Regions from separate parts of the Cohnella abietis genome, predicted to be linked through region 3. Evidence: predicted binding sites of a transcription regulator. Region 3 holds the regulator's gene; each other region holds the start of a gene.
What was found. The regulator NrdR, encoded in region 3, represses ribonucleotide reductase genes. The targets are predictions, from matches to a motif close to AACACNATATATNGTGTT.

Region 1 (3,284 bases), 2.1 Mb from region 3:
TCTGAATCAAACGCAGGGAATGATCCCTTCTCTGCCGCAATTTCAGTCGATGCGAGATAGGCCTCTCGCGCTAGGAAGCCATACAGCTTGTCTAGGAAAGTCATACTTTCCGGGCTGCCGTAACGTATTTCAAGACGAATCATCAATTCAGCAAGCCCCATCGTACCTAAGCCTATCCGCCGCTCGTTCTTCTGGTTCTTCTCATTTTCCGGAAAATGATAGGGAGTAGTATCAATAACGTTATCTAAGAAACGTGTAGAATAATGAACAACGCGAGACAATTCATCCCATGCTACATCATGTGTTTCCTCATCATAGAACTTGGACAAATTAATCGCAGACAGATTACATACTCCCCATGCTGGCAGTCCTTGCTCACCGCAAGGATTTGTACAAATAATGGGGTTGAAGTACCAGCTATTGGACATTTGGTTGTAATACTCCATGAACACAACACCAGGCTCAGCAGACTTCCAAGCGCCCTCGATAATGCTTTGCCAAACATCATGAGCACGAACCGTACGATAGTGGATCACGTTTTTGCCGAGCTTTTTCCACTTATCCAAGTCGCCATCCCACAAAGCATCGTACTCGGAATCACTGGAATCTGGGAAAACAAGCTCCCAATCTGCATCCTCTTTGACCGCCTTCATGAAGGCATTACTAACGCAAACAGACAGATTAGCATTCGTGACCTGCCCCATCGTCTGTTTAACCGTGATGAAATCCTCAACATCCGGATGCCAATCGTTAATCATAAGCATTAATGCTCCGCGACGACTTCCTCCTTGTTCAATCAAGCCTGTCGTATAGCTAAACAACCCGCCCCAAGAAACCGCGCCACTGGATGAACCATTTACACCTTTGACGATCGCACGTCGAGGACGCAAGGAGGACAGGTTAATACCTACTCCACCGCCACGCGCCATTATTTCTGTCATTTCAGTTAATGTCTGCATGATACCGCCACGGCTATCATGAGGAGACGGGATAACATAACAATTAAATAACGTCAGCTCTTCGCTAGCTCCTGCGCCCGCAGCTATACGCCCGCCCGGTACAAGCTTCCAATCGTCTAATAGCCAACGGAATTTATCAGCCCATTCCTTTTTCTTCACATCTGATTGCTCCACGGATGATACTGCACTAGCGAGCCGCGCCCACATTTCCTTCGGTGTTTTCTCTATCGTTAAAGTCAGCTTCTCCACTGTAGATTGCACTAACTCACCGTTACGGAGCTTTACAGTTACTTTGTTCCCATCACGCTGAACGATTTCTCCAACATCCTTGGTCGGAAATTTAGGATCATCCTTCGTAAGAACAAGGACAACATCACCGACTTTAGCTTCGTTCGTATCCGCGTTTTTCCAAGCATAACGGTCCAGAAATATTTTCTCACTCAAGCCCTCTAATGGTCTCGTCCGTGTTGTCTTCAAATCCGGTTCACCCTCCCGAACTTCTAATTATTAAGGCATTCCCAGTCATTCGTTGCATCTCATACCACAAGTCAATTATACAACATATCGTATATGTAATCCATCAACAATACCATATATGGTTTATCCGCCTTTGTTCTTTCATTATGAATCGTCTATAAATATATGTTCAAGGTTGACCTAGCCCGATAAGAATCCCCTGCTTTCCTCGATCAGGTTTCGAATCTCTTCCGATTGCTCATACTATGGAATGGACGCTTACCATTCGTTACATTACCCTGCGAAACTTCATCCATTCCTATTCAGAGGGATCAAGTTAACGCCCAGGAGGACCTAAAGTTGCAAACCCCTTTCTCATCTCCAGCGGGAGATCCATCTGGCGCAGCTGCGGCCGCACCCGCTATTCCATTAACATCTGAGCCGCCATTAGCACCTGAAATCGAGGAAGCGGCCTTCGTTCCCTTCAAAGCTAGCTTTTCAACCGACCCAGCCCCGCGCAAGCTCCATCCGTTAGTAGAGATGCATGTAGATCGTGGAGCATTCGAAGAGCTGGAACGCCGTGTGGAGCGCAATGGTCCTTGGGATGACTGGTCCTTATATCAGCTCTCTTATGAAGCAGAGGAAGCTTCTCTTGTTTCTGATTTCCATGCCCTGCAATGCCTAACCCTATTGCCGCATTTTGATCCGTTGCCTCATCAAGTAGATACCGCTCGCAGAGTTCTTCATGAGATGAGAGGACGCGCCATTCTTGCTGACGAGGTTGGTCTAGGAAAGACAATTGAAGCTGGCCTTATTCTGAAGGAATATCTTATCCGTGGCTTGGTCAAAAAAGTGCTCATCCTCGTTCCCGCTTCTCTCGTTCTGCAATGGGTTCGAGAGCTTAATAGCAAATTTGACATTCCAGCCGTCGCACAGAAAAAAGCCTACACCTGGAACAACGATATAGTTGTCGCTTCAATGGACACCGCCAAACGTGATCCGCACCGCGCAATGCTGCTTGATAACGAATTCGACCTACTGATTGTAGATGAGGCTCACAAGCTTAAGAATAAGAAGACAGGTAACTATCAGTTCATTAATGAGCTACGCAAAAAATACTGTCTCCTGCTGACCGCTACCCCCGTTCAGAACGACATGTCAGAGCTTTATAACTTGGTTACTTTGCTTAAGCCAGGTCAGCTAGGTGGCGAAGGCGATTTCGCAACTAATTTTGTCGCGGATCGCAGAGTTCCTAAAAATGAAGCCCAGCTTCACGAAGCCATTGGCCAAGTTATGATCCGCAATCGCCGCAGTGATGGTGGCGTTGAGTTCACGAAGCGTATCGTTACGAATGTTCCTCTTCGCCTTTCCTCTGAGGAAATGGCCCTATACGAAGGGGTTAACGAGTATGTCCGCAAGAATGCGTCCTCAGAAGGCGGGGACCTGACTAGTATGCTGTCTCTCGTTACGCTACAGCGTGAAGTCTGCTCTAGCCGAGATGCCGTCTTCCTTACCCTCATTAACTTAGACAAAAAAATGGCTGAGGACTCTCCACTCCGGCCTCGAATATTGCAGCTAGTAGAACTCATTCGCAATATTAAAGCGAATACGAAAGCAGAAAAAACAATGGAGCTCATACGCAGCATCGACGATAAAGTTATTATTTTCACCGAATATCGCGCAACGCAGGATTACTTAATCCGATTTTTCAAAGAGCATGATCTGTATGCTGTCCCTTATCGTGGGGGAATGAATAGAGGCAAAAAGGATTGGATGATGGACCTCTTCCGCAGACGTGCACAGATTATGGTCGCAACTGAAGCCGGCGGTGAAGGAATCAATCTGCAATTTTGCCACAATGTTATCAAT
Region 2 (3,284 bases), 2.8 Mb from region 3:
AGGTACGAACGAAATCACGTGCCTCTGGGCTTTCATAAGCAATCTTGTTCTTAGCCAGATAACCATGCAGGTTCATCGCGCCAAGGCCTACCGAATGCAGCTCTGCGTTCGCTTTAGCTACGCCAGGAGCGTTAGCAACTGTAGTCATATCGCTAACTGCTGTTAATGCAACAATGCCTTCATGTACCGATTCTTTAATCTTGCGTAGTCCCATAACATTCGCGATGTTCAAGGAAGCAAGATTACAGCTAATATCTCTACGGATCGTGTCTGGCTCGTTATAATCGCCAATATCCGACGTTTCTTGTAGTTGGAAAATTTCTGTGCAAAGATTCGACATTTTGACGCTTCCGATGTCCTTCAAAGCATGAGCTCTGTTGGCATTGGACTTGTTCATGATGTAAGGATAGCCGGACTCCAATTGGGTCGTAGCAATCTTGCCAAGCATGTCACGCGCACTCATAATGACTTTCTTCTTCACACGATCGTCAGCAAGCAGCTGATCATACATTTCATCTATGTTCAAATCGTCCAAGTGCTCTCCGTAAGCCTTGTACACAGTGTAAGGTGCGAACACATATAACGGCTCGTTCTTCTCAGCTAGCTCATAGAACTTATCAGGAACGATGAGTCCGATCGACAAAGTTTTTAGGCGTGTTTTCTCATCGGCATTAATTTTCTTGCTGTCCAGAAACTCCATAACATCCCAACCGAAGATGTTGTAGTAGCCTGCGCCAGAGCCTTTACGTTGTCCCATCTGATCGGCATACGAGAAGGCATCCTCCATGAGCTTCAGGACGGGCATAATACCCTTCGCTGCGCCCTCCACTCCTTTGATCGACTCTCCACGTCCGCGAAGCTTAGACAGGTTCACAGCCACGCCTCCGCCGATCTTAGACAGCTGCATGCACGTTCCAACTCCATAGTTGATGGAATTCAAGGAATCATCAACCTCTAACAGGAAGCAAGACACCATCTCACCACGTCTGCTCTTACCTGCATTAAGGAAGGTTGGAGTTGCGGGCTGTAACCGCTGTTCCATCATTGATGAAGCTAGCGAACGAGCAATTGCACGGTCTCCCCTTGCTAGATGAAGTGACACAATAGCCACTCTATCTGCAAAATGCTCCAGGTATTGCGATTTATCGTCAGTCTTTACAGCATAATCCGTATAAAACTTGGAAGCTGCCATATATGACTTAAATTCGAAGTTATAACTATAGGTGATGTCATATATCTCATCGACTTCTTGCTCGCTATATAGTTTAAATACATCCTCGTAAAAATTGTTATCCACCATGTAATGGACCTTCTCGTTGGATGTTGCGAATGGGATGCTCTTGCTGTAGACGTCTTCCATAAATTCTTTAACCGCTTCAATATCCTTATCTAGTTGGAAGAAGCCTTCTGGATCTTTTTGCATTAATAAGTTATTAAGTTCAATGTGACGCAACTGCGCGCACCTCCTGTACAAATCTTTCTACGTCCCGTGTAGTACCGGACAACTCGAATTTACTAATCACGGGTACACCGTACATTTCTGCTATACGATCAGCGCTAAGAGCGAATCCATCTCCCCAGTTACGATTCCCGCTCGCGGATACTCCCCGCATTTTCTCATGATTCCGTTTCAAGAAGGACACTACCTTGTCCGGGACTTGTCCGAAACCAGTTGTATATGTAACTAGAATGAATGACTGATCAACATTGAGGGTTTCCTCGATTTGGATCGACGGAAGCTTTAATTTGTCTATGAACCTCCGTACATTTCCTGTCTTGGAATCATATGCAATTAGCATACATGCATTTCTCCTCTCAATGCTTTAACACAATATGTATAGTTTTAAGATTCAATTTATATCAATATATTGTGTGTGTCAATGATAAAGAGCATTAAAAATAAAAACTTTATCTATTGACTTTTTGGCAACTAAAAAGAAGACTGCTGTAGCAGTCTTCTCTGATAGATTTACCTTTTAGATTAAATTCAATGATACGTAGGAAGAGCCGGACGGTTTAATTTCTCTTGGAGCAATTCCAGCACATTCGCGCTTGAAAGCGGCGGGCTTCCATAATAACCCTGCATCTCGTCGCAACGATGAGAACGCAAGAAATGTAACTGATCCTGTGTTTCTACTCCCTCGGCGATAACCTGTAATTGTAGATTATGTGCCATTGCAATAATGGCCGCCACAATAGCTGCATCATTAGTATCCTGCTGAATATGTCTAACAAAGGAACGATCTATCTTGAGACGTGCGATCGGTAAGCTCTTCAGGTAATGAAAGGAGCTATATCCCGTTCCAAAATCATCAATGCTAATGTTTACTCCAAGCTCCGTCAATTCCTTTAAACATTTAGATGCGCGTTCGACGTCCATCGTCATGCTCTCAGTAATTTCAATTTCCAAATAACGGGCCTTCAAGCCTGTCTTCTCTAAAATACTGGCTACTTTACCTGTTAAATTGAGCTCGGTAAATTGCCGGAAGGACAAATTAACAGACACCGGTATACAAGGCATACCCGCATCCTGCCAAGCCTTATTCTGCCTGCACGCTTCCTCGATGACCCAGTTGCCGAGCGGAACAATAATGCCACTCTCTTCTGCAGCGGGGATGAACTCTCCAGGTGGAACGAGACCGCGCTCTGGATGCATCCAACGAATTAACGCCTCCAACCCTACGATCTGACCAGAAGCCAAATCATATTGAGGCTGATAATAGAGTATGAATTCATTGTTCGCAAGGGCACGTCTCATCTCATGTTGAATCGTCAGCTTGTGCAGTGCAATATTATCCATATCATCTGAATGCAGCATATAGTTGTTCTTACCATTTTCTTTAACCCGATGTAATGCCGTATCCGCTCTCTTCAATAAGGTTCCTGCATCCGCCGAGGCACCCTCGCTCACAGCAACCCCAAAGCTTACCGTGATATGAACCGGAATGCCGCTCAATTCAAACGGCTCCTCCAGAACAGACATCATCGCATCCAGACGTCTATTCACATCTTCACTATCCTCGAGATGATCTAGGCATGCGGCGAATTCATCGCCTTCCATACGAGCGAGGTCACCAGGCTCTGGCAAGCATCTTGTCAGCCGCTCCGCAATTTGCAGTAGCAGCATATCTCCAAAATCTCTCCCAAATGAAGCATTAACTAGTTTAAACCGATCTACGTCCATATAGCATACCGCAAGCCGTGTTCCATTTTTGCCTGCAGCCTTTAATTTTTCCTCTAACCTGTTCGTAAAAAATCGACGGTTCGGCAACCCCGTCATATCA
Region 3 (3,284 bases):
CGTAATTCTTGTAAGCTCGGCAGAGTAATTTCGGATTGATCTTGAGTATCCACCACCAGTGTTCCGCCCCAAGCTCGTGCCATATATGAAACGGTCACATATCGGCTGTCTGGGGACCACAAGAAGGACTGAAGATAGTAGCCTGGCGTCATCGACCATAGTACTTTTTGCGAAGCTACATCCAGAAGCCGTATACCTTCCGCTGGATTATTCCCCCCAGAAGAAACATTGCTGTTTTCTCCGAAAGCTTCAATAAGGAATTTGCCATCTGGTGATATTTCATTAGCATGGTTCACGATCTGCTCATTTAGTTGATCCGGATCAGGAGATGTTTCTGCTACCTCTATGGCTGGCTCGGGATGGCTACCTGCCGACTCACTCCCTACAGCTACTGGTTTCCAATTCTCAAGTAGTTTACCAAGCTGTTCAACATTTTTACTGAGCATAGTTATATCCAATTGTTTAGCGATATCGGATCGAAGATACTGAAGTTGAATATCATATGCAGACTGATCCAGTTGACCTGTCGAAGACGTATTTCGAAAAGCAAATGAAATCTCATCCACATTATCGATCATCGCGAATAGTACAAGTGCGTTTTTATAGTTAATATTTGCTAGCTCTAAATTCTGCTGATGATCTGGTCGAGACAGGCTATTACTAGCTTCGGTTGCTGTAGGCTCATAGAACACTGTTAGGCCATAAGGCTTCTGTTCGGTTTGTAGATGGATATATTGCTGTTTATAATAGCTATCTGGCTCAGGTAATTGCATAACAAGGTGTGACACTTTAGAAGCATTGCCTACATAAGAGGTTCTGTTCATTGCCATTTTATCTAGATTATAACCGGCGTATGTTTTAGTATATGTGTTCTCAGTAGCTGTCTTATCGCCAAATATAGTAAATCCGCCGTTTGCAAGCAACACTCCACAACCAACAACAAGAACAAGCACAACGGAAGCCACTATAATCATTCTATTTTTTTTGTGTGATTTCTTCATAGCTATTAGTTACTCCTCACTTGTCGCTCCAGACAACTAATACAAACTAATTCTAGTTTACATATTTTCCACTCCATGTGTCTATAAAACCAAGTAATATATGTTAAATTAATGAAATTAAGCGGGTTTTAGGAATAGCCGCTCCATCCTCTATTAGCTAATTTTAGCGCTGGTGGTTTGAGTTTATTTTCGAGCAACAGAGGTATATTCGTCGCTGGTGTAGTGGATGTACAAATATTTCGAGAAACGAGGATGAAACAAACAAAAAAGCGGCATCGCTGCCGCTTGGGAATTTAAGACTGGTGGGTTCTGAGGGACTCGAACCCTCGACCAGATGATTAAGAGTCAACTGCTCTACCAACTGAGCTAAGAACCCAAATTATAATTGGTGGACCCTAGCGGGATCGAACCGCTGACCTCTTCGCTGCCAGCGAAGCGCTCTCCCAGCTGAGCTAAGGGCCCGGGACCATAATATACCTGATGCTTTCATGTAGACTTCCATGTAAGACAACAGAAATTATTCTATCATGGAAGGGACAAAGATGTCAATGGGTGAATACACATTATTTTTACATACTTATATTTGCAGGACAAACGTATAAACTTTCCGAACTTTTTTCCCATTCAACATTTCACACTCTGCACGTCAACCAACCATTCCATACTCTGTTTCCGTCCAGCAATCCAAACTCTCCAGGCTCAACCAGCACTCCGGACTCTACTTTCAAGCAGCATGTCCGGATTCTACTTTCACCTAGCATTTCCAAGCTCATCATCAAATCCCGTGCTTATTCATAAGCCCATTTAATTCCTTAAGGAACATGTTGATGTCTTTGAAATGCCGATATACCGAAGCAAAGCGGACATAGGCCACCTCATCAACTGTATAAATATGCTCCATCAATAGCTCGCCAATGATACGGCTCTCTACCTCTGCCTGAGCGGTATTGCGGACTTCCCGCTCCACATCCGAGACAATGACCTCCAGCTGGCCTACCGATACTGGACGCTTCTCACATGCACGTAACAATCCGCGCAATACCTTGTCCCGACTAAACTCCTCACGGCTACCATCCTTCTTAATGACAATAAGCGGAGTTTCCTCAACAGTCTCAAACGTAGTAAATCTGCGGCTGCACTTCTCACATTCCCGGCGACGGCGGATCGACTTGTTGTCATTAGCCGGGCGTGAATCTAAAACCTTCGTTCCACTGTAATCACAATATGGACATTTCATGGCGTCGATGTCGCCTCCTACACAGCTTTATTTTAATTTCCAAACCTTCCCTTACATGAACAGAAAAATAAAGCACATAATACAGTTACCAACCGCAAGGAGGTGAACAATAATGGCATCCGGACAAAACAACAACAGCAATACATTGCTCGTTCCCCAAGCAAACGCAGGTTTGAACCAACTGAAATACGAAGTAGCACAAGAGCTTGGTATCGCCATCCCACAAGATGGATATCAGGGGAACATGACTACTAAAGAAAACGGTTCTATCGGTGGATACATCACCCGCCATTTGGTACAAATTGCTGAGCAACAACTTGCTGGCAAATAAACCAAGAACCATCTGAAGGCACTAAATACCGGGGAGCTTTGAAGCTTATGCTTCAAGGCTTCCTCTTCCTTATATTCGGACACATTGTCAGCTACTCTTTACAGCGTTCCATAAACCTTCTGATACTTCTTATAATAATACATCACACGTTGAACGTAATGTCTAGTCTCTCCGTATGGAATATCCTTTAAAGTTTGTTCTTCACCGTTCCAGACCCCTTTTTCCAGCCATTGCCGCACTTTACCAGGACCTGCATTGTATGCTGCGAGAGAAACAATCAATTTACCGTCAAATTGGCGTTTGAGATCCTTTACATACCAAGACCCCAAACTAATACCGGTATTTGCCTCCTTACCGGCATTGCTAGCCATCATATTACCGAAATCATCCTGCTTCAATATCCATTCCGCTGTGGCTGGCATAATTTGCATAATGCCGATAGCCCCTTTGCGCGAAACAGCATCTAGCTTAAAATTTGATTCCACCCTTATAATAGCAGCAATTAACAAAGGATCTAATTCATATTTCGTTGCACTTTGCTTGATCTCCTCCTTATACGAAATCGGATAAATCCAGCGTCCCAGCCAGTCCGATTCCACAAAGAGCATACCAAGAATAATGAGAATTAGAGGCAAAACCACTCTTTTCCGCTTAAATCTTTTCGTCATCCAAGCCCCTTTTCTCGCCAATAGCGCTCGATTTGCTGCTCAGTGCT

Region 1: the regulator NrdR is predicted to act here: its motif matches at 1,545-1,562, upstream of KCTCHS21_RS11430 (adenosylcobalamin-dependent ribonucleoside-diphosphate reductase).
Region 2: the regulator NrdR is predicted to act here: its motif matches at 1,858-1,875, upstream of nrdI (class Ib ribonucleoside-diphosphate reductase assembly flavoprotein NrdI).

What each region holds. Positions count from the first base shown of each region.
Region 1 covers NZ_AP019400.1:2,717,487-2,720,770, reverse strand. The annotation lists gene KCTCHS21_RS11430 (adenosylcobalamin-dependent ribonucleoside-diphosphate reductase) at 1-1,436, opposite strand, end outside; gene KCTCHS21_RS11425 (DEAD/DEAH box helicase) at 1,956-3,284, shown strand, end outside.
Region 2 covers NZ_AP019400.1:2,052,784-2,056,067, reverse strand. The annotation lists gene nrdE (class 1b ribonucleoside-diphosphate reductase subunit alpha) at 1-1,453, opposite strand, end outside; gene nrdI (class Ib ribonucleoside-diphosphate reductase assembly flavoprotein NrdI) at 1,440-1,799, opposite strand; gene KCTCHS21_RS08470 (putative bifunctional diguanylate cyclase/phosphodiesterase) at 1,988-3,284, opposite strand, start outside.
Region 3 covers NZ_AP019400.1:4,814,600-4,817,883, forward strand. The annotation lists gene KCTCHS21_RS21195 (DUF4825 domain-containing protein) at 1-1,001, opposite strand, end outside; tRNA gene KCTCHS21_RS21200 (tRNA-Lys) at 1,302-1,377, opposite strand; tRNA gene KCTCHS21_RS21205 (tRNA-Ala) at 1,388-1,463, opposite strand; gene nrdR (transcriptional regulator NrdR) at 1,777-2,238, opposite strand; gene KCTCHS21_RS21215 (alpha/beta-type small acid-soluble spore protein) at 2,351-2,569, shown strand; gene KCTCHS21_RS21220 (lytic transglycosylase domain-containing protein) at 2,668-3,237, opposite strand; gene coaE (dephospho-CoA kinase) at 3,234-3,284, opposite strand, start outside.